Linked DNA regions of Pokkaliibacter sp. MBI-7. The protein of the gene in region 2 interacts with the protein of the main gene of each other region in a pairwise test. Links are inferred from orthologs where the notes say so. Each region holds a gene or a part of one and is shown on either strand. Other genes may lie near its edges.

Region 1 (11,480 bases), on a different replicon or contig from region 2:
GGCATCGATGCTGGCCAAGCGGCTGGGGGCCCGTACCGTCATGACCCTGATCAACAACCCGGCCTATGTCGATCTGGTGCAGGGCGGGGTGATCGATATCGCCATATCACCTCAGCAGACCACCATCGGCACCCTGCTGACCCATGTACGGCGCCACGACGTGGCTGCCGTCTACTCCCTGCGCCGTGGCGCTGCCGAAGCCATGGAAGCCATTGCTCACGGCGATCGTTATTCCTCCAAGGTCGTCGGCCGCACTATCGGCGAGCTGCGCCTGCCACCGGGCACCACCATCGGCGCCCTGGTACGGGGTGACGAAGTATTGATCGCCCATGATGACGTGGTCATTGAAAACGACGATCACGTCATTCTGTTCCTGGTCGACAAGAAATACATTGCCGAGGTCGAGCGCCTGTTCCAGGTCGACTTCACCTTCTTTTGAGTCAATCACAGAGGACGTGCCATGACCCCCGCCATCAAACAGGCAGAAAAGGCCAGGATTGCGTTTGCCGTGCACAGCTACAACCATGATCCGCGCGCCGAATCCTTTGGCGAGGAAGCCGCTGACAAGCTGGGGCTGGCACAGGAGCAGGTGTTCAAGACATTGCTGGCCAAGCTGGATGGCAAACAGCTGGCCGTCGCCGTGGTACCGGTCAACAAGAAGCTGGATCTGAAAGCCCTGGCCACGGTCCTCAAAGCCAAAAAAGCCGATATGGCGCCTCCCGCCGAAGCCGAGCGGGCGACCGGCTACATCGTCGGCGGCATCAGCCCGCTGGGGCAAAAGAAACGCCTGCCTCTGGTCCTTGATAACAGTGCACAGGGTTTTGCCACCATCTATGTCAGCGCCGGCCGCCGGGGTCTGGAAATTGAGCTGGCAGGCGCTGATCTGCTTACCCTGAGTCAGGGGCAGTGGGGCGATATCGCCCGCTAACAACGCGCCTGAGTGCAGCTCACCCGCTTCAGTCCGGGCGATGACGAATCACCTGGCAGGTCAGATTGTCAGTCTCTGGTGGCTCAAAATAAGCACTGATTCGATCAAACATCGCCTCACTGGTCTGGAAGGCATGACTTGCTTCAGCGTTGCGCTGACGTAAGCGAGCCTTGCAGACCTCGTCCCCGGTCTCCAGCACGTGCAGGATAAATTCCGCCTCCGCCTGCTCCGCCAGTGCGGACAGCCATGCCCGCTGTTGACTTGTATTCCCCGGTATATCCAGCACCACATTGATACCTGCTCCCAGCAACGCCAGCACCAGCGGCCGTAGCGCCTCTTTAAGCAGCGCAGCACAACGCACGTAATCGGGCAGGGTATTGATTTGCCCGGGATACAACGTTGCCAGCCAGCGATCCTCTTCCAGTAATATCGCCTGCTGCTGGTGTGCCAGCTGCATCGCCAGGGTCGATTTGCCTGACGCGATCTTGCCACACAGCCCATGCAATTGCGGCCTGATGATGGCCAGTGGGGAAGGCGGGTGTAACAAGGCCGTGCCGTACGAGTTATCCACCACACACAACCACCCGTCGGTGGTATCGAAGCGGAAGACGTAGGTTGCTTCGCGGGTTTTACTCTGAACCTGGCCCTGTGAATCCAAATAGCGCAGTTGAGTCTAAGCCAGTACCAGCGCCGTACCGGCACCTTCAATCACCTTCATCGGCCCCTGTGTGACCTGCAGACTGTGATTAAAATGCCGGGCGACGGCCACGAAGGCTTCAGCAATAGCATGCCTGCCTCTGACCGTCAGGGAGCCCGTTAGTACCAGAGTGGCATCTTCGGCATAGAACGTCAGTAACGATGAAAAGTCTTCGTTACTGATAGCACGGTCGGCCCGAGCAATAAGGTCTAACACGGCGTGCGAATGCATGGCGGTGTGGTGAGTGTCTGACATAACTCCTCCTTGGTAGTAAAAGCCTCAGAGGGAGCAGGGGGAGAGTTTCACATTTTGCCGCCTTCCGAGGCGGGTTGTGAAAGCAATGCGTTTTCAGCCCACCGGACAATGCCAGGAGCGAATAATTCGGGCAGCGGATTGTGGAAGACAGCATTGAGCCATGGTCTTACCTTACGGTAGATAAGGTGCCTGAGGCACACATGTCTCGGAACCCAAACGGCTGACATCAGGAAGATCAAGCTGCAAACGTGATCTCTACACACAACCTTCGCGCGTCCTGAAATATAAAAAAGGTATTATTCCGCAGTTAATTCCCAAGATATCCAAAGCTTATCCACAGACAGAAATTTACAAAATCCACTTAAACTATTGTTTATAAATAATTTTCTATAAAAATACTGTATCTCCATCCAACCCTGTGGATGATTGTCCAGTATTTTTTATGCTGTGGATAACACGAGTGTTGCAGCGCTGGCAAAAACGGTTGTCAAGCCTTGACCCCCGTGCACTTCGCTGCTAGGGCGCAAGCTGCCCATAGTGTATACTGTGGCCACTTTTTTTGGCCAAAACCCACTCTTTCATGGTGATTCTGTGACCAACCCAGCAACTCCTGATATCAGTACGTTTCAGGGCCTGATCCTGGCTCTGCAACAATACTGGGCCGACCAAGGCTGCGTCATTGTGCAGCCGCTGGATATGGAAGTCGGCGCCGGTACCTTCCATCCTGCCACCTTCCTGCGTGCCCTTGGCCCGGAATCATGGCGCTCGGCCTACGTTCAGCCCAGCCGTCGTCCTACCGATGGCCGCTATGGCGAAAACCCCAACCGTCTACAGCACTATTACCAGTTTCAGGTGGTGCTGAAGCCATCACCCGAGAACTTCCAGGAGCTGTATCTTGGCTCTCTGCGTGCACTGGGTCTGGATACCTCCATCCATGATGTACGCTTCGTCGAAGACAACTGGGAGTCCCCCACGCTGGGTGCCTGGGGTCTGGGCTGGGAAGTGTGGCTGAACGGTATGGAAGTGACCCAGTTCACCTACTTCCAACAGGCTGGCGGTCTGGAATGCTATCCGGTTACCGGTGAAATCACCTACGGCCTGGAACGTCTGGCCATGTATCTGCAGGGCGTCGACTCCGTCTATGACCTGATCTGGTGTAAAGCGCCCGATGGCAACATCGTGACCTACGGGGATGTCTATCACCAGAACGAAGTGGAGCAGTCTACCTACAACTTTGAGTACGCTGATGTTCCCACGCTGTTCGCCAACTTCGACCATTACGAGAAGGAGTGCAACAAGCTGCTGGAAGTGGAGCTGCCGCTGCCCGCCTATGAAATGGTGCTGAAAGCCTCCCATACCTTCAATCTGCTGGATGCCCGTCACGCTATCTCGGTGACCGAGCGTCAACGTTATATCCTGCGCGTACGAACTCTGGCCCGTGGTGTTGCCCACGCCTATTTCCACGCCCGTCGCAAACTGGGCTTCCCGCTGGCAACACCGGCATTGCGTGAAGAAGTACTGGCCCAATTCGCGGAGGAAAACAAATGAGTCAACTGGACCTGCTGGTCGAGCTCGGTACCGAAGAGCTGCCACCCAAGGCGCTGACCACCCTGCGTGATGCCTTTGCAGGCAGCGTTATCAATGGTCTGGCCGCGGCTGGCGTACCCCATGGTGAAGTGAAAACCTACGCCGCTCCCCGTCGTCTGGCGTTCATTATCAAAGATCTCGCCACCGCCCAACCTGATCGTCAGGTCGAGCGCCGCGGGCCTGCCACTACTGCGCCAGAAAAAGCGGTGGATGGCTTTGCCCGCTCGTGCGGGGTGACCATCAACGATCTGGAGCAGGTCGATACCGGCAAAGGGATCTACTACGTCTACAAAAGTCTGGAGCAGGGCAAAGCAACGGCCAGTATCCTGCCTGAATTGCTGCAACAATCCATCGACAAGCTGCCCATTCCCAAGCGCATGCGCTGGGGTGCCAGCCGCGTGGAATTTGTCCGCCCGGTACACTGGCTGGTGATGCTGCTGGGCAATGAAGTGGTCGACTGCGACGTGCTGGGGCTGAAGTCCGGTCGTGAGACACGCGGCCACCGTTTCCATTACAACCACCACATCAGCCTCAACAGCCCTCTGGAGTACGCCAGCGTCCTGCAGGAGACCGGCTATGTTATGGCTGACTTCGAGGCTCGTCGCGAGCATATTCGCACGCAGGTACTGGCAGAGGCTGCCAAAGTCGGTGGTACCGCCAAGATTGATACCGATCTGCTGGATGAGGTTACCGCCCTCAACGAGTGGCCTGTCGCGCTGACCGGACGCTTTGAAGAGCACTTCCTGCAGGTGCCAGCGCAGGCGTTGATTTCTACGATGGAAAGCAACCAGAAATACTTCACCGTCACCGACGCTCAGGGCAAGCTGCTACCGTGCTTTATTACCATCGCCAACCTGGAGTCGAAAGATCCGGCACAGGTGATCGCCGGTAATGAGAAAGTGGTTCGCCCTCGTCTGGCCGATGCCGCGTTCTTCTTTGATACTGACAAGAAACAACCGCTGGCCAACCATCAGGAAAAGCTGAAGAACATCGTTTTCCAGAAAGATCTGGGCAGCCTGTATCAGAAGGCGGAACGGGTAGCAGCAGTCGCCAGACTGATCGCCCGTCAACTGGGCCATAACAGCGAGTGGGCTGCCCGTGCAGCAATGCTGAGCAAGTGCGATCTGGTCACCAACATGGTGCTGGAATTCCCCGAACTGCAAGGCCTGATGGGCTATCACTACGCCACTCACGATGGCGAAGCGGAAGAAGTGGCCAAAGCGCAAGACGAGCAATACATGCCTCGTTTTGCGGGAGACCAGCTGCCAGTCACGCTGACCGGTGCAGCTGTATCTCTGGCCGATCGTCTGGACACGCTGACAGGCCTGTTCGGCATTAACCAGCCTCCAACAGGCTCCAAGGATCCCTTTGCCCTGCGTCGTTCGGCACTGGGTGTACTACGCATTCTGGTAGAGAAAGAACTGGATCTGGATCTGCTGGAGCTGTTGCAGCAGGCTGCGGCTCAGCATCCTTCATTGCCTGCAGCAGAAGGGCTGGCCGACAAGGTACTGGACTTCATGCTGGAGCGCTTCCGCGCCTGGTTTGAAGATGAGGGGATGTCTGCCGAGGTGTATCAAGCAGTACTGGCTCTGCGCCCAACCCGTCCGCTGGACTTCAGTCGTCGTGCCCGTGCAGTGGCTGCCTTCAGTCAGCTGGCCGAAGCCGAAGCCCTAGCGGCAGCCAACAAACGCGTATCCAATCTGCTGAGCAAGAACGTCGACGCCTTGAATGCAGAGCAGGGCGTGCAGGAAAGCCTGTTGCAGGATGATGCTGAAAAGGCACTGTATGCCGCGGTACAGCAACTGACCGCAGAAACAACCCCGTTGTTTGCGTCTGCCAGTTACACCGAAGCGTTGACTGCGCTGGCTGCTCTGCGTGCTCCTGTCGATACCTTCTTTGACGATGTCATGGTGATGTGTGACGATCTGGCGGTACGTAGTAACCGTCTGGCGCTACTCAACAGCCTGCGCAGCCTGTTCCTGCAGGTAGCGGATATCTCTCACCTGAACGCCTGAGAAGCGATCAGGTAGGGATAAACAAAAGGCCAGCCATTGTGCTGGCCTTTTTGTTAGGATAAACACAGAGCACCTCCTCTAATAGATCACGGCAAGCCAAACGGAATAGAACATGAAACTGATCGTGCTGGATCGTGATGGAGTCATTAATCAGGACTCCGATCACTACATCAAAACCGTTGAGGAGTGGATTCCCATTCCGGGTGCGATTGAGGCTATCGCTCGTCTGAGTAAGGCAGGCTATGCCATTGCCATCGCAACCAATCAGTCTGGTCTGGCACGAGGCTATTTCAGCCAGGCCACTCTGGATGCCATGCATGACAAGCTGCGCGAGCTGGTACAGCAGCAGGGCGGCGCCGTGGATATGATCGCCTATTGCCCTCATGGTCCGGATGATGACTGTGATTGCCGTAAACCCTTGCCTGGGCTTTTCCAGCAAATTGCTAGTCACTTTGATCTGCCCGATCTGCAACAGGTTCCCGTGGTTGGTGATACCCTGCGCGATCTTGAAGCAGGTATGAGCCTGGGGTGCATACCCTATCTGGTCCGCACCGGTAAGGGTGAGCGCTACATCGCCAAAGGACTGCCCAGTGACTGGCAGATTACCGTCATGGATGATCTGAGCGCCGTGGCAGACAGCCTGCTGAACTCTAATAAGAGTTAATTAAAGCCAGCATGGACGCAGCTGTTTCACGTGGAACAGCTGCAACAACCAAAATGCTTCTGCTGATCAGCATGCCGGAAGGCATTACACACAAATACCCGTTTCACGTGGAACACGTCTAAACTATCTACCTACTCTCTGTCCTGTCTAATACAAACGCAAACACATGCCACTACCTCTGGTTTATCACCCTGTCTACAGCATTCCTTTCCCGCCGGGGCACCGATTTCCCATGCCAAAATTCCGGCTGCTGTATGAGTATCTGCAAAGTGAGCAATTGATCAAAGCCAACAACCTCTATGCCCCCGTGGGCCGCTGCGATGTGGAGATTCTGACGCTGGCACATTGCCCCCTCTACATTGAGCAATTTTCCGAGGGTCAGCTACCGCTAAAATCGCTCAAGCACATTGGCTTCCCCTGGAGCGAAGCACTCGTAGACCGCACAGCGACAGCAGTCGCAGGAACAGTGCTGACCGCTGAGCTGGCGTTACAGAACCGACTCGCATGTCACCTGGCAGGAGGAACCCACCATGCGTTTTACGGTCATGGCAGCGGCTTTTGTATCTATAACGATCTCGCAGTCTGCGCCCGGCAACTCATCGTATCAGGCAGGGTAGACAAGGTACTGATCATTGATCTCGATGTGCATCAGGGTGATGGCACAGCCGCCATTCTGGCTGAACACCGCGAAACGGTCACATGCTCTGTGCATGGCCGGCTCAACTATCCGTTTATCAAACAGCAAAGTGACTGGGATATTGAACTGGAAGACGGTCTGTCGGATAGCGCCTATCTGAATATCCTACGCTTTCAGCTACCAATCATACTGCAGGCAGAGCAGCCAGATATCATCCTCTACGACGCGGGATGTGATGTGCATGGGGATGATCGCTTGGGCAGAATGATGCTCACCGATAACGGCATCATTCAGCGCGATGAGTATGTGATCCGCTTGGCACTGGAGCAACAGATCCCCATTGCCTGCGTGATCGGTGGTGGTTACGACCATGATCACAAAAAGATTGCCCAACGCCATGGTCTGCTGCATAAGACCGCATATCGGCTGTTTGAGGAATATGGCCTTTGATCCAGCTTACCTGTGAACAGCAGCACTGCTCCTGTTTCACGTGAAACAGCCGGGGAATAAGCGAACTGGCCATACAGGCACAGTTTTCAGAAATGCCTGCTAGCCTTCAATTAGCTGCATGGACGTCATTGACACTGTTTCACAGCCATTGAACTGAGCAAATTCAACTAATGCCTCCTCGAGTGCTGCAAGGAAGTTGCTTCTGGCTCTTGGTCCAACGTCACCCAGATAAACCTCACTTACCTGTAGCACCGAACTTTTCCGCACTGCCTTGATATTTGCTCTGGCTACCAGACGGCCTCGCCATAGTAGTGGCAAACTGAAATAACCATACCGGCGTTTCGACTCAGGTAAATAACACTCAAGTTGGTAATCAAAATCAAAAAAGCGCTGGGCACGCTGTCGCTGGATCAGCAGATTGTCAAACGGTGACAGGATCTTGAGCCCTTGCTTCAGGGGGCGATTCAGGCAATCCAATGCATCAGGCAAGGTGTAAAACATCTCTTCGCCAATCTTTACCTGCTGCAGTTCATCGTCCTCAAGCATTGAATCCAGGCCCGCATATATAGCAGTTTTGGCTTCTCTCATCAGGTAGGTGAAGTGTTCCTTACTACCTAGCCCCTGATGACGAAGGAAGCGAGTAATTATATACCTGCCATATTCTGTCTCTGTTGGCGGGGTTAAATTGACAACCTCTGGCAATATCCGTTCACAGAGATCATAGACCTTCTGCATGCCATCACGTCGAGCCACCATCAATTTGCCTTCATGAAACAGTTGTTCAAGTGCCTGCTTGGTAGATGACCATCCCCACCAGGGTGAAGATTTATTATCTGCACTGGCAAAATCACTGGCTTTCAATGGACCTTCAGCTTTGATTCGTGCCAGTACTTCTGTCGCAAGTTTGGGATTCTTATCAAACCAATGGCTGGCGCCATGATGATAGTGCTGCATTCTTGGAAGAGAAAAACGATAGTCAGTCATTGGCAGATACGCTGCAGCATGGCCCCAATACTCAAAGATTGACCGCTGTTCCAATAGTTGCTGCAGGTGCTGGCTGCGATAATGCCGATTTCGACTCCAGAGAATATGATGATGAGCCCGCTCGACCACGGCGATACTATCGATCTGCACATAGCCCAGATGTTGAATACGGTCGAGTGTCGCCTTCACACCTGTTCCACGTGAAACAGCAAAAAGCCCCTGATGATGAAGAATCAGTTTTCTTGCTTCGTCCTTGCTTAATGATATTACGTCGTTCACACCATCCTCTTAGGTTCCAGGCTTCACCTGTCAGAGCGACTTGCCATTCCTTAAGAGCAAGGCTCCAAACACAATTACCACTGACTGCGGTAACCAGTTATAGCAGCAGATAAACAAAAAGGAGGTCAACTGACCTCCTTTCTGCGATACGGATACCGATAAGAACTAACCGATCAGATATCTAGGTTGGATACATTCAGTGCGTTAGTTTCAATAAAGGCTCGGCGTGGCTCAACATCATCTCCCATCAGGGTCGTGAACATCTGATCCGCAGCGATGGCATCTTCAATAGACACACGCAGCATACGACGGGTACTCGGGTCCATCGTGGTCTCCCACAGCTGGTCTGCATTCATCTCACCCAGACCTTTATAACGCTGGATGGAGTAGCCACGCTTGGCTTCAGCGGTCAGCCAGTCCAGCGCCTCTTCAAAGGAATGGACGGGTTTACGCTTCTCACCACGGGCGACGAATGCTGTAGCCTCAAGCAGATCCTGCAGCTTCTGTCCCAATGCAACGATGGCACGGTACTCACCAGACTGGAAGAAATCATGCGCGAATACATGATCGTTGGTTAAACCATGCGAGGTCACCATGAAGGTCGGCAGATACTCCTGACGCTCAGGATCAAACTGAACATCCAGAGCGTAGCGATTTCCCTGATTGTTATCAGCCAGCATTGCCACCAGCTTATCACCCCAGATACGTACTGTGGACTCTTCCTTCAAATCTTCTACTTTGAGAGCCGGTGCATAGATCGCCAGCTTCATGATTTCCTGCGGATACAGACGTGACAGGCGCTGAATGATGGCTATGACGCTACGGTATTCAGTCACCAGATTCTGCAACGCTTCACCGCTGATACCGGGCGCCTCTTCACTTACATGCAGGCTGGAATCTTCCAGAGCCCCCTGAGTCAGATACGCATCCAAGGCCGCTTCATCTTTCAGATACTGTTCCTGTTTACCGCGCTTGATCTTGAACAGGGGTGGCTGCGCAATGTAGACGTGTCCACGTTCAATGATCTCTGACATCTGCCGGAAGAAGAACGTCAGCAATAGTGTGCGGATGTGAGAACCATCAACGTCCGCATCGGTCATGATGATGATGCTGTGGTAGCGCAGCTTGTCCGCGTTGAACTCCTCACGACCAATACCGCATCCAAGGGCAGTGATCAGCGTTCCGACCTCGGCAGAGCTCAGCATCTTGTCGAAACGCGCTTTCTCTACGTTAAGAATTTTACCTTTCAACGGCAGGATCGCCTGCGTCTTGCGGTCACGACCCTGCTTGGCAGAACCGCCCGCGGAGTCACCTTCCACGAGGTAAAGCTCAGACAGCGCAGGATCTTTTTCCTGGCAGTCAGCGAGCTTACCCGGCAGGCCGGCGATATCCAGAGCGCCCTTACGGCGCGTCATCTCACGCGCTTTACGTGCAGCTTCGCGTGCACGGGCAGCATCAATCATCTTGCCAACAATGGATTTGGACTCGGTAGGATTCTCCTGCAGGAAATCGGAGAACAGACGACCCATCTGCTGCTCAACGGCAGTTTTGACTTCCGATGAAACCAGCTTGTCCTTGGTCTGAGAAGAGAACTTGGGATCAGGCACCTTGACGGAAATAATTGCTGTCAGGCCTTCACGGGCATCATCACCCGAGGTCGCAACCTTGACCTTCTTGAGGATACCTTCCTGCTCGATATAGGTATTCAGTGAACGCGTCAGCGCGGCTCGGAAACCCGACAAGTGTGTACCACCGTCGCGCTGCGGGATGTTGTTGGTGAAGCAGTGGATGCTTTCCTGATAGCCGTCATTCCACTGCAACGCTACCTCAACACCAATACCATCGTCGGTCTGGGAAGAGAAATGGAATACGTTACACAGGGAGTTTTTGTTCTTGTTCAGGTACTCGACAAATGCCTTCAAACCACCTTCGTAATGGAAAATTTCCTCACGACCACTGCGTTCATCCTTAAGGTTGATCTTAACCCCGGAGTTCAGGAACGACAGCTCACGCAGACGCTTGGCCAGGATATCGTACTGAAACAGGATATTGGTGAAGGTCTGATCGGATGGTTTGAAGCGTACGGTAGTACCGGTTTTATCGGTGTCGCCAATCTGCCCCAGTGGCGCTTTAGGTACGCCGTGGTGATAGATCTGTTCATGCACCTTGCCATCACGGCGAACACGCAGCTCCAATGTTTCTGACAGGGCGTTAACGACTGAAACACCCACCCCGTGTAATCCACCAGACACCTTGTAAGTGTTGTCGTCGAACTTACCACCAGCGTGCAATACCGTCATGATCACTTCGGCAGCCGAGACCCCTTCTTCAGGGTGAATATCAACAGGCATGCCACGACCATTATCGGACACGGTCACGGACTCATCAGGGTGAATCACAATATCGATCAGCGAACAGTATCCTGCCAGAGCCTCATCGATGGAGTTATCCACGATCTCAAAGACCATGTGATGCAGACCGCTACCGTCGTCGGTATCGCCAATATACATACCGGGACGTTTACGTACCGCATCCAGTCCTTTCAGGACCTTGATACTGGAGGAATCGTACTTTTCGCCACTCATAGGTTACTCCCGATCAAGATGGCATGGGGGTGTTTCAGCATTCCGTGATCAGTCCCTGTTCCACGTGAAACAGTTTAACCTGACAGCCACTGCTCCAACATTCATCCAACACGTCGGCCTCCACTGAGGTGATAAACACCTGACAGGCCAACTCCTCTATCAATTCACAAAGCGCCTGGCGATGATCCCTATCCAGCTCCGCCGGAAGGTCATCAATCAGATAAATGGGCTGGCGTTGATGGTCACTGGCAAGAACTTGCCCCTGTGCCAGCTTCATGGCACAGACCACCATCTTCTGTTGGCCGCGCGACAGCACATCAACGGCAGCACGCGGACCACAACGGATACGCATGTCGGCACGATGAGGGCCATGCTGAGTAAACCCCAGCTCCTGATCAC
Region 2 (12,216 bases):
TCTTCAAAGCATTATCAACCAACCTTGTACTTTGGGGTTGCAACCCACTTTGCTGCTCAAGTTCAAGCTCCGTCAGGTAACGCATCCCTCTGAGGGTCATTCTTTGATTCAGTTGCTCGATCATGAAAGCATGTGCTTGCTCATACCCTTCTTCTGCTTTTATATATCGTGCAATAGCAATTAATAGAGTTGCAGATGGATTTGTCGAATGCCAGTGTACTAACACTTTTACCAGCGCTTTCGGTCGCTGGAGCGCCCGGTATACTTCAACGATAGATGCCAAGCCCTCACTGAGCATATCTGGATTACTCTTCCGAAAGCGCTTCAGATATCTCAACGCAGGGCGCCATTGACCGTCTTCAATGGAAAATGTGGTTAATTTCAACAGGGCACGCCCACAGCCTGTATCATAACTCAATGACTGCTTCAGATAGTCATAAGCCATTTGACGCTGCCCGCCGCTAACCGCTTGCTCTGCCAGCTCACAGGCATAATGGGATAAATGACTACGTAATCTGGGATTATCTGGCTGTAAATAGAGCCGCTGCTGTCCGACATACAGCGCATTTTGCCAGTCACGCTCCTGCTGATAGACCTCCATCAGTAATACCAAGGCATCTATGCGCTGTTGAGCACTACCCTTGGATAGGATGTCCCTTAACAAGGTTTCCGCGCGATCTAATAGCCCACTGGAGAGATAGTCTTTAGCTAACCCTGTCTGTACCAGATGCACATGGGCAGCGCTAAGATCATTTCTATCTAGAAGGCCTTGATGGACTTTGACCGCTCGTCCCACATCTCCCTTGCGTCGAAAAAGTTCAGCAAGAGCCAAATGCGTATCTACGGCATCACTGTCAATCTCTAACGCCCGTAGAAAGGTTTCAACAGCCTCGTCAGAATGCTCGCTTAACAGATGATTGAGACCGAGGAAATATTCCCGACGTAATCTTGCAGCGAGATGAGACAGACGTCTATCTCGCCTTGCCTGAAACCCCAGTAGCCAGCCAATACCTACTGCAACTACTAATAGCAATAACAAGAACAAGTCAGACATTTGTAGGTGTTAGGCACTAGTGCTTGCCTGGCGTAATTTGGTTAACTCTGAATCTAATTGGTTGAGCTTGCGCTTGAGCTGCAATGCACGTGCTTTCATCTGCAACAGCATGACTACACTTAGCACTACGCCAATCACACCACCGAAGAAGAAACTGAGAATAAGCCAGAAAGACACACTGAATTCAGGAAGGGAAAAAAATACAAAGTTCAAAGCCACTGGTTGCGTATTATGGATAGCAAACATGATGCCGATAAGCAGCAACACAAGAGTCAAAACTCCGAGCAACAACCCTTTTAGCAATCTCACAACGTCCCCCTGTCAATAATTCTATGCGGTTGGACATTGTAGAGTCTTTAAACCACAGGGCCAATAGACATTATGCTCAAGTGACATTCATCCCTTCTAGGGAAGCTGGAGAGCACTCGCTTAGATCAATTACAAAAAACCGGATTGGATACTAGTCAGTCAACGTTGACCTGATCTCTAAGCTCTTTGCCAGGCTTGAAATGGGGAACAAACTTGGGCCCCAAGGGTACAGACTCGCCAGTTTTGGGATTACGCCCAACACGTGGGGCACGGAAGTGAAGAGAAAAACTACCAAAACCACGGATTTCAATTCGGTCACCACGGGCCAGTGCTTCTGACATATGGTCTAGAATAGTTTTTACTGCTGCCTCGACATCTTTTATAGGCATATCAGGATGCCTGGCTACCAGACGCTCAATCAATTCAGACTTAGTCATGACACTCTCCTTTTGCAAAGCGTGTAACCGCTTAGCTGTTTCAGACCTTTTCCCACTTCGGGATGGGAAGCTGCCAAGGTCTGCCATTACTGAAGGTCCGCTATCTAGCATGGCGCCAGCATCAGCATTGATCAAAAAACAAACTACACTGTTTTTGTGAAAAAAAAAAGAGTGAGTAAAATCAATCACTCACTCTTTTTTATCAACAAGTTAGATGCTGGATCTATTGCTTGCCTTTGAGCTGTTCTTTGATCAGATCACCGATAGTGGTTGGACCTGATGCTTCAGATTGCGTCTGACGCATCTGCTGCATCGCAGCCTTTTCCTCAGCAACATCTTTAGCTTTTACGGACAGCATGATGACGCGATTTTTGCGATCAATATTCTGAATGCGAGCCTCAACCACATCTCCAACATTCAGAACCTGACGGGGGTCATCAACGCTGTCACGGCTAAGCTCACTGGCTTTGATCTGCCCTTCGACGCCTTCGATCAACTCCACTGTAGCTCCCTTGGCGTCCAGTGCAGTTACTTTGGCACTAACGACGGCACCTTTATCATTGGTAGCCACGAAGCTCTGGAAAGGATCTTCATCCAGTTGCTTAACGCCCAGAGAGATGCGTTCACGTTCAGGATCAACTGCCAGTACGACAGTTTCAATCTCATCACCTTTCTTGAACTGCTTAACAGCCTCTTCACTGGGCTCATTCCAGGAAATATCAGAGAGATGAACCAAACCGTCGATGCCACCATCCAGGCCAACGAAGATACCAAAGTCAGTGATTGACTTGATCTTGCCGCTGATGCGATCGCCCTTATTGAATTTAGAGGAGAATGCCTCCCATGGATTCGCAACACATTGCTTCATACCCAAGGAAATACGACGACGCTCTTCATCAATATCCAGGATCATTACATCGACTTCATCGCCCACCTGAACGACCTTGGACGGATGAATGTTCTTGTTGGTCCAGTCCATTTCAGAAACGTGAACCAGGCCTTCAATGCCATCTTCAATCTCTGCAAAGCAGCCATAATCTGTCAGATTGGTGACACGCGCCTTAGTGATACTGTTTTCAGGGAAACGTGTTTTGATGTTAACCCAAGGATCTTCACCCAGTTGCTTGATGCCCAGAGAAACACGCTGACGATCGCGATCGAACTTCAATACAACCACTCTGATTTCGTCGCCGACATTCAGCATTTCACTAGGATGACGAATGCGCTTCCACGCCATGTCGGTAATGTGCAGCAAGCCATCTACGCCGCCCAGGTCAACGAATGCACCGTAGTCAGTAAGGTTTTTAACAATACCTTTCAGCTCCTGCCCTTCCTGGAGGTTTGCAAGAAGAGTTTCACGCTCAGCACTATTCTCAGCTTCCAGAACTGCACGACGACTAACAACGACGTTGTTCCGCTTCTGGTCCAGCTTGATCAGTTTGAACTCAAGCTCTTTCCCTTCAAGATGGGTCGTATCCCGCAAAGGGCGAACATCAATCAGTGAACCCGGAAGAAACGCACGAACAGTGTCGATTTCAACAGTAAAACCGCCTTTCACACGGCCAGAAATAATGCCTTTAATAACAGCGTTATCTGCAAAAGCTTTCTCTAGCTCAACCCAGGCCTCAGCGCGCTTCGCTTTTTCGCGCGACAGACGAGTAGCACCATAACCATCTTCAAGAGCTTCGACAGCGACTTTAACCACCGCGCCGACCTGCAGGGAGTGTTCGCCGTTCTCATTCAGAAACTGATTGAGCGGGATAACCCCTTCCGATTTCAGCCCTGCGTTAACAGTCACCCATTCTTTATCAATGGCAACAACTGTTCCCTCAATAATGGCACCAACCTGAAGGTCCATTTCCTTCAGGCTTTCTTCAAACAGCTCAGCAAAACTCTCGCTCATCTTCTTTCCTGTGACCTGGGGATATGCATTGCATATCAGTTTGCCGTATACCAGTCCATACGGGTCAGTTGAGTCTTTCTGCACAACATGACTAACTGGGTCATGCTGCACACCCCACCATGGGATTGAACATAAACCTCACACCAACTCACGCTCGCGTAAGAGTTGCTCTACCTCATACATTACGGCGTCTATATCCAGCTCACTTGAATCGATCGTTACTGCATCAGCGGCTGGCTTGAGTGGTGCCACACTGCGATTCATATCCTGGGCGTCACGCGCCTGAATATCTTGCAAAATCTTAGCAAAACTAGCATCGGCCCCACGCTTTTGCAACTGGAGGAACCGGCGGCGGGCACGCTCTTCAGCACTGGCGATCAAGTATATTTTAAGCGGCGCATCGGGAAATACGACGGTACCCATGTCACGCCCATCCGCAATCAATCCAGGCAGAGCTGCAAAGATACGCTGCCTTTCCAGCAGAGCCTGACGAACACCAGGGTAAGTCGCGACTCTGGATGCTAGTTTGCCTACTTCTTCCTGACGAATAGTACTGGTTACATCTTCGCCCTCAAGCACGACATGAACACCGTCAGACTCAGCTTCAGTCTTAAACTGCACATCAAGATGAGCACTCAGTACAGTCAAGGACTCCTCATCATCAACAGCAATCTGGTGGCGCATACTGGCCAAAGCGACTAAACGATACAGTGCACCGCTATCCAACAAGTGCCATCCCAGCCTTGTTGCAAGCAACTTGCAAATGGTTCCCTTCCCTGAACCGCTTGGACCATCAACGGTAACAACGGGTACGGATTTCAATGCCATGACTTATCCAATTGATTGAAGTTCAAAACCCAATGACTGGGCAATGCTAACAAACTCAGGGAAGTAAGGAGTATCTCCCAAGCAATCCTCGATAATTACCGAATTACCTGTTCGCAATGCAGCAATTGCAAGCGCCATAGATGCAACAGAATTACCTTTGCCATCAAGCTCATGTCCCGCCAGTAAAACCTCAGAGCCAACGCCCTTAATCAGCAAACAGTCATCTTTCGACTCAATTTGAATACCTAGTTTTTGCAAACCATTGACAGTGATATTCAAGGCATCTACTTGAGCAACCCGGCTCCAGTCCAGAAGAACAGACTCACCCTCTGCAAAGCTCAGTGCAATCAATACTGCCGCCAGCTCTTCAATGGAACAGTGCATCTTCGATAACTCAACACGACATGGTTTGAGCCTTGAGTGGCGAACATACAGGCACGCACTAGGCTCGTCATTCGACTCGTGTTTAGCATGCTGCTCAATCAATCCACCCATACCGATCAACAGGTCGAGGAGACTTGTACGAGAAGGGTTAACCCCCACACCCTCCAGTCGAAGATCACTATCTCGTGTAATCAACGCTGCCACCATAAAATAGGCTGCAAGCGATATATCACCGGGGATGGCCACATGGCCAGGCAGCAATTGCCCCTTACCAGAGGAACAAACCACGTTGCCATCTGTTTGAATCGGCCACCCGAAAGCTGCCATCATTCTTTCTGTATGATCACGTGTTTTCACACGTTCAGTCAGCCTTGTCTCACCGTCGGCATACATCGATGCTAACAGCAGTGCTGACTTAACCTGCGCACTGGGAGTTTCAATCTGATGCGCAGCAGCCTGCAGCGTATCTGCATCTATCCCAGAAATATTGATAGGAAGAAAGGCCTCTCTTTCCGCATCGATCTTCGCCCCCATCTGCTGCAAAGGCTGAATGATGGCGCTCAGATCACACTCCTCAAGCATCTCATTACCTGTCAGCTCTGAAGGGAACGACTGCGCAGCAAGCAGACCCGTCAGCAAGCGCAGAGAAGTTGAGGATCGTCCGAGATATAACGCGCCAGGCGCCTGACGCAACCCGTATAAACCAACGCCATGAATGGTCACCAGTCCTTCTGCCGGCCCCTCAATGACCACACCCATGTCACGAAATGCCTGGAGAGTCGCCAGGGTATCCTCATCTTCGTGCATACCCGATACCACCGTCTGACCTTCAGACAATGCACCCAGGATCAATGCACGATGTGATATCGACTTATCTCCCGGCATACTGATATGACCGATGCAACGGGATTTAGCGCCAATTTTGAACGCCTTTTTTGACAGTTTGTGCGCAGGGCTCGCATAGGCGGTGCCAGCCAGAATACGGGAGAAATGTTCTCGCGCCGCCTTAGCCCGCGTAAACACACCCATCATCGTTACACCATCACCCTGCTCTACCGCTGCGCGCAACTGGCTGAGCCCGTCAGTAAATCGATCCAGGACATCCAGCACAGCATCCCGGTTGGCCAGAAAGACGTCATGCCACATTGTCGGATCACTGGCTGCGATGCGAGTGAAGTCGCGAAAACCACCTGCAGCATATCGAAAAATATCCCGGTTCTCATGATCCTGCGCCAGGGTATCGACTAAAGAAAACGCCAACAAATGAGGGAGATGACTGGTCGCTGCCAGCACCTCATCATGATGATCGACATCCATTGTCAATACCTCAGCACCTGTAGCGCGCCACATAGAAGAAATAATATCGACGGCTGCTGCAGAGGACTCAGGCAATGGGGTCAGGATTATTTTGTGTCTCGCAAACAATTCCTGCCTGGCAGCAGCCATACCACTGTTTTCAGCACCTGCAATAGGATGCCCAGGCACCCAGCCAGACAGCATGGGATCAAATATTCGACGAGAAGCCGTCACGACATTGCCTTTTGTCGAACCCACATCCGTCAGTAGGGTATTGGAGCGCAAGTATGGAGCAATTCGCTCAAGCACCCCCTCCATTGCTTTAACTGGCACAGATAAAACCACAATATCAGCTTCGGCAACGGCCCGCCCGAGATCGGTCTCAATTCGATCAACAGCATCCAACGCCAAAGCCAGCTCGCAGTTCTCACTTTTCAGATCAAATCCGATCAGCTCACGGGCAAAGTCTGCCTTACGCAGTGCCAATGCCAGCGAGCCGCCGATCAGTCCGAGACCGACAATCAGAATTCGATCTGATTTAAAACCATCTATCATCACAGTACTGCCTGCGGATAAGAGCCAAGCACCTTAAGTTCAACAACCTTACTCGATACTTCACTCAGAGCCTGATTTACAGGCTCTTCATCCTGATGACCTGCAAGGTCGATATAGAATACATAACCCCAGGCACCCGCATTGGCAGGACGAGTTTCGATACGAGTTAAGTCCACACCAGCACGATGGAACGGCTCAAGAATGTGATACAACGCACCCGGCTGGTTGCGTGCATTCACCAGAATAGAGGTCTTGTCACGCTGGCTACTGCCAACAGATTCATGGCCGATGATCAGGAAGCGCGTACTGTTATCTGGATGATCTTCGATATTGTTGAAGGCATGCTCCAGACCATAAAGCTTGGCCGCCATTTCACCTGCGATGGCAGCAACATGCTCGCCTTCGGCAGCCGCTCTGCGTGCCGCTTCTGCATTGGAACTGACCGCAATACGCTCAACATTGGGAAAACGTGAATCCAGCCACAGACGGCACTGGGCCAACGATTGTTGGTGTGAGTAGATCCGCGTAATGCGTGACGGCTCGGTATCTGGCTTCACCAGCAAATGCTGATGAATACGCAGCTCCACTTCTCCGCTGATCTTTAGCTCGGAGCTGCGGAAATTATCCAGAGTATGATGCACGACGCCTTCTGTGGAGTTTTCGATCGGCACTACACCGTACTTGACGGCCTTGGCTTCCACTTCACGGAAAACATCATCAATGGTAGGCATCGGTACACACACTGCTGAGTGCCCAAAATGCTTCAATGCAGCCTGCTGGGTAAATGTCCCTTCAGGGCCGAGGAAAGCGACCCGCGTAGGCTTTTCCAGCGCCAGGCAGGCAGACATGATCTCCCTGAACAGACGGGCAACTTCTTCACTATCAAGTGGCCCCTTGTTGCGCTCCATGACTTTGCGCAAAACCTGGGCCTCACGCTCAGGACGATAAAACACAGGCTCTTCGGTCACATCAGTACGATGGGCCATTTTTACCTCAGCTACTCGCTGAGCACACTGGGCACGCTGGTTGATCAGCTCGTGAATATGGCGATCGATCTCATCAATCTCATCACGCAACTTTGCCAGCTGCTCTTGCTCAGTGGCCATGGTTCTCTCCCGTTACAGAATACGTGGAATTATCGAGACATTATCCCGAAAGGAGGGAGGCACTCGCCTCCCTATACAGCATCAGACTGGGTAATACTTTTTCTCGAAGGCATGCATAAAGTCGATCAGCGCATCGACAGCAGCTTCGGGCACGGCGTTATAGATGCTTGCACGCATGCCGCCCACTGAGCGGTGACCTTTGAGATTGAGCAGACCTGCTGCATCGGCTTCTTTGAGAAACGCCTTCTCCAGACCAGCATCAGCCAGAGTGAAAGGCACATTCATCCAGGACCGGTTAGCGACGGCAATAGGATTTGCATACAGTCGGCTTTCGTCGATAGCCGCGTACAACTTGCTTGCTTTACGCGCGTTGACTTCGCCTATGGCCGTAACGCCTCCCTGACGCTTCAGCCATTGGAACACCAGTCCAGACAGATACCAGGCAAAAGTCGGAGGTGTGTTATACATGGAGTCATTTTCCGCTGCGACGCGATAACTCATCATGGTCGGAATACTGGATACCTCGCGATCCAGCAGCGATTCCTTGATGATTACCAGGCACAGACCGGCAGGGCCAATATTTTTCTGGGCACCGGCATAAATCATGTCGTACTGAGCAACATCAATGGGACGAGACAGAATAGTCGAGGACATGTCGCAAACCAGCGGCACGCCATTTTCCGTCACAGGTACGTAGTCAAACTCCAATCCACCGATAGTTTCATTGCTGCAATAGTGCACATAGGCCGCATCTTTATTGAATTTCAACTCCTGCTGCTGAGGAACGCGGTGGTAGTGCTGATCAGCCGTGTTGGCAATCACATCAATCTTGGCATAGCGGGCAGCTTCTTTTACAGCCTTGTTGGACCAGATACCGGTATCAATATAGTCAGCAGAAGAGTGAGAGCCCAGCAGGTTCAGTGGCACTGAACTGAACTGTAAATTCGCCCCACCTTGCAGAAACAGCACTTTATAGCCATGAGGTACCGACAGCAGTTCACGAAGCAGCGACTCTGCTTCCTGAGCGATACCCACAAACTCGTCACTACGATGACTCATCTCCATGACAGACAGGCCCTTTCCATGCCAGTCCAGCATTTCCTCACGAGCCTGCAACAATACTTCTTCCGGCAATGCAGCCGGTCCAGCGCAAAAGTTATACGCGCGCGTCATGATATGGATATCCCCGAGATCTACTTGCTTCGTCTTCACTTAAGGCCAGGGGCAGGAGAATGCACAGTACCTACCCCAGGTTAGTATCCTGTGATGTTTACGATGTTCTGCCAGGTCAACCAGAAATCACAAACACCTAATAAGCAACAATGCGGCCTTAGCCGCATTGTTGGTGGTATTACTCTTCTTCGCCAGCTCCGTCTGTGGTATCAGCAGCATCTGTAGCCGTATCACCTTCCACAGCGTCTTCAATAGCTTCCGGCTCGTTGATTGGTGCTAGCCCAACCAGCTTTTCGTCTTCAGCCAGTCGAATCAAGGTCACCCCCTGAGTATTGCGCCCCAGGCAGGAGATTTCATCAACTCGGGTGCGGACCAACGTACCACGATCACTGATCAGCATGACCTCTTCCCCTGGCAGCACCTGGATAGCAGCAACCAACTCACCATTACGCTCAGAAGTCTGGATGGCAATAACACCCTGACCACCGCGACCGTATACAGGGAACTCAGTCACCTCTGTGCGTTTGCCATAGCCGCGCGCACTGGCTGTGAGAATAGACGCCTGATCATCCGGGATCACGAGACTTATCACTACGGCATCATCCTGCAGACGCATACCGCGAACACCTGTGGCAGTTCGTCCCATGGCGCGTACATCTTCTTCGCTGAAGCGAATTGCCTTGCCATGCGAGTTGAACAGCATCACGTCCTGTTTACCGTTGGTGATAGATGCACCTATCAGGGTGTCACCTTCATCAAGGCTCAGTGCTATCAGGCCAGTGGAGCGCTGACGCGCGAACTGATCCAGAGGAGTCTTCTTCACCGTTCCATTGCGAGTAGCCATAAAGACATAGTGGTCTTCCAGGTACTCAGAAACAGGCAGAATGGTGGTAATACGCTCATCAGCATCCAGCGACAGCAGATTAACGATGGGGCGGCCACGTGCACCACGGCTTGCCTGTGGAATCTCGAACACACGTAACCAGTAGACCTTACCCTTATCGGAGAACAGCATGATGGTCGAGTGACTGTTAGCTACCAGCAAGTGTTCGATGAAGTCTTCATCTTTCACCGCTGTCGCAGCCTTACCGCGCCCACCACGACGCTGCGCCTGATAGTCAGAGACAGGCTGGGTCTTGGCATAACCTGTATGAGAAATGGTGACAACCAGATCTTCTTCGGTGATCAGGTCTGCAATGGTCAGATCTTGCTGGCTTGACTGAATTTCAGTTCGACGAGCGTCGGCATACTGCTCACGAACAGCAACCAGCTCTTCCCGGATCACTTCCATCAAGCGCTCAGCACTGCCCAGAATTTTAAGCAGTTCGGCGATATTGACGATCAGCTCTTCGTATTCGTTGAGCAGTTTCTCATGCTCAAGACCCGTCAAACGGTGCAAACGCAAGTCCAGAATTGCCTGCGCCTGTACAGGCGACAGATAGTAATGACCATCGCGCAACCCCATCTCAGCGGGCAGATCATCAGGACGGCACGCATCCTCACCAGCACGCTCCAGCATCGACAGAACATTGCCCGGTTCCCAGGAACGGGCCAACAGGCGCTCTTTCGCTTCACTGGCGTTGGCTGACGTGCGGATCAGCTCAATGACAGGATCAATATTGGCCAGGGCAACGGCCAGACCTTCCAGAATATGACCACGCTCACGCGCCTTACGCAGTTCATACAATGTCCTGCGGGTCACTACTTCACGACGATGCCGGATAAAGGCTTCGAGCAGTTCTTTCAGGTTCAGGGTACGAGGCTGACCATCCACCAGGGCAACGATATTGATACCAAAGACGCTTTGCATCTGGGTATTGGCATACAGATTGTTCATCACTACTTCAGGCATTTCGCCACGACGCAGCTCGATAACAATGCGCATACCTTCTTTGTTCGACTCATCACGCAGCTCGGTGATGCCTTCGACTTTCTTCTCCTTCACCAGATCGGCGATTTTTTCAATCAGGCGGGCCTTGTTGACCTGGTAGGGAATTTCAGTAACGACGATGGCCTGCTTACCGCCACGATCCATGTCTTCAACATGGTAGCGGGCACGCATATAAATACGGCCACGACCAGTGCGGTACGCTTCGATGATGCCGGCACGACCATTGATGATACCCGCGGTAGGGAAGTCTGGACCGGGAATATACTCCATCAGCTGATCGACACCCATCTGGCTGTCATCGATCAGCGCCAAGCAGCCATCGACTACTTCACCCAGGTTATGCGGCGGAATGTTGGTCGCCATGCCCACAGCGATACCCGATGAACCATTGACCAGCAGGTTTGGCACCTTGGTGGGCAACACAACCGGAATCTGCTCGGTGCCATCGTAGTTGGGGATGTAGTCGACAGTTTCTTTTTCGAGGTCCGCCAACAGCTCATGGGCAATGCGAGCCATGCGGATTTCGGTATAACGCATCGCCGCCGCAGAGTCGCCATCGATGGAGCCGAAGTTACCCTGACCGTCCACCAGCATGTAGCGTAGTGAGAAGTCCTGCGCCATCCGGACGATGGTGTCATAGACCGCGCTGTCGCCATGAGGGTGATATTTACCGATGACGTCACCGACCACACGGGCCGATTTCTTGTAGGCTTTGTTCCAGTCGTTACCCAACTCGTGCATGGCAAACAGTACACGCCGATGCACAGGCTTGAGCCCGTCCCTCACATCTGGCAGTGCACGGCCAACGATGACGCTCATCGCATAGTCCAGATAGGACTGCTTCAGCTCGTCTTCGATATTGACGTGCACAATCTCTTTGGCCAGCTCACCCATGGTTTTCTGCTTTCCTTTTTAAACAAGATTGCTATCACCATTTCCGCCCTGTATCTCGACTAAGAGAACAACAGTAGCTCGGTCAATATCAGACCGGAAATGGTGGCGTCGGCAAATTGCGCGAGTATACCACAAAAGTCACTCAAGCCATTGATTCGTCTTCACTTAGCGGCTGAGCGTCTTTGACAGTGAAGTCACAGCCAGTATCATGACTGCAACATCCTTAGCCCTCTTATCTTGCTGCAGGCATGGTCAGTCGCAGAACGACTTCCACGTCACCTGCGCAGTAGTTAAATCACTTACAGGTACGACAATGCGACACGACTCCGCGCACACCGGTCAGCCAAACAGCAGCAACCACAGCAATGTTGACCAGGAAGAAGTGG

Evidence for each region.
Region 1: the proteins of gyrA (region 2) and gyrB interact in binary tests that used the Escherichia coli proteins (3 or more experiments, as listed by UniProt). The link is inferred for Pokkaliibacter sp. MBI-7 from one-to-one orthologs.

Annotation. Positions count from the first base shown.
Region 1 is NZ_JARVTG010000001.1:2,511,401-2,522,880, reverse strand. Bases 8,376-11,480 are described here. They hold gyrB (DNA topoisomerase (ATP-hydrolyzing) subunit B), read right to left. Parts: upstream 11,082-11,480; coding sequence 8,670-11,081; downstream 8,376-8,669. Other genes in these bases: recF (DNA replication/repair protein RecF), read right to left, coding at 11,116-11,480; QCD60_RS11275 (crosslink repair DNA glycosylase YcaQ family protein), read right to left, coding at 8,376-8,496. Also shown: Trk system potassium transporter TrkA, read left to right, coding at 1-439; ybaK (Cys-tRNA(Pro) deacylase), read left to right, coding at 461-928; QCD60_RS11305 (AAA family ATPase), read right to left, coding at 957-1,586; QCD60_RS11300 (hypothetical protein), read right to left, coding at 1,602-1,880; glyQ (glycine--tRNA ligase subunit alpha), read left to right, coding at 2,472-3,428; glyS (glycine--tRNA ligase subunit beta), read left to right, coding at 3,425-5,482; gmhB (D-glycero-beta-D-manno-heptose 1,7-bisphosphate 7-phosphatase), read left to right, coding at 5,595-6,146; QCD60_RS11280 (histone deacetylase), read left to right, coding at 6,379-7,233; more of QCD60_RS11275, read right to left, coding at 7,333-8,375. UniProt on the Escherichia coli protein: DNA gyrase negatively supercoils closed circular double-stranded DNA in an ATP-dependent manner to maintain chromosomes in an underwound state.
Region 2 is NZ_JARVTG010000002.1:1,125,313-1,137,528, forward strand. Bases 9,024-12,216 are described here. They hold gyrA (DNA gyrase subunit A), read right to left. Parts: upstream 11,831-12,216; coding sequence 9,224-11,830; downstream 9,024-9,223. Other genes in these bases: serC (3-phosphoserine/phosphohydroxythreonine transaminase), read right to left, coding at 9,024-9,045; ubiG (bifunctional 2-polyprenyl-6-hydroxyphenol methylase/3-demethylubiquinol 3-O-methyltransferase UbiG), read left to right, coding at 12,144-12,216. Outside these bases: lipopolysaccharide assembly protein LapB, read right to left, coding at 1-1,054; QCD60_RS24855 (LapA family protein), read right to left, coding at 1,064-1,363; ihfB (integration host factor subunit beta), read right to left, coding at 1,519-1,911; rpsA (30S ribosomal protein S1), read right to left, coding at 2,024-3,703; cmk ((d)CMP kinase), read right to left, coding at 3,842-4,531; QCD60_RS24875 (prephenate dehydrogenase/arogenate dehydrogenase family protein), read right to left, coding at 4,535-6,766; pheA (prephenate dehydratase), read right to left, coding at 6,766-7,872; more of serC, read right to left, coding at 7,954-9,023. UniProt on the Escherichia coli protein: A type II topoisomerase that negatively supercoils closed circular double-stranded (ds) DNA in an ATP-dependent manner to maintain chromosomes in an underwound state.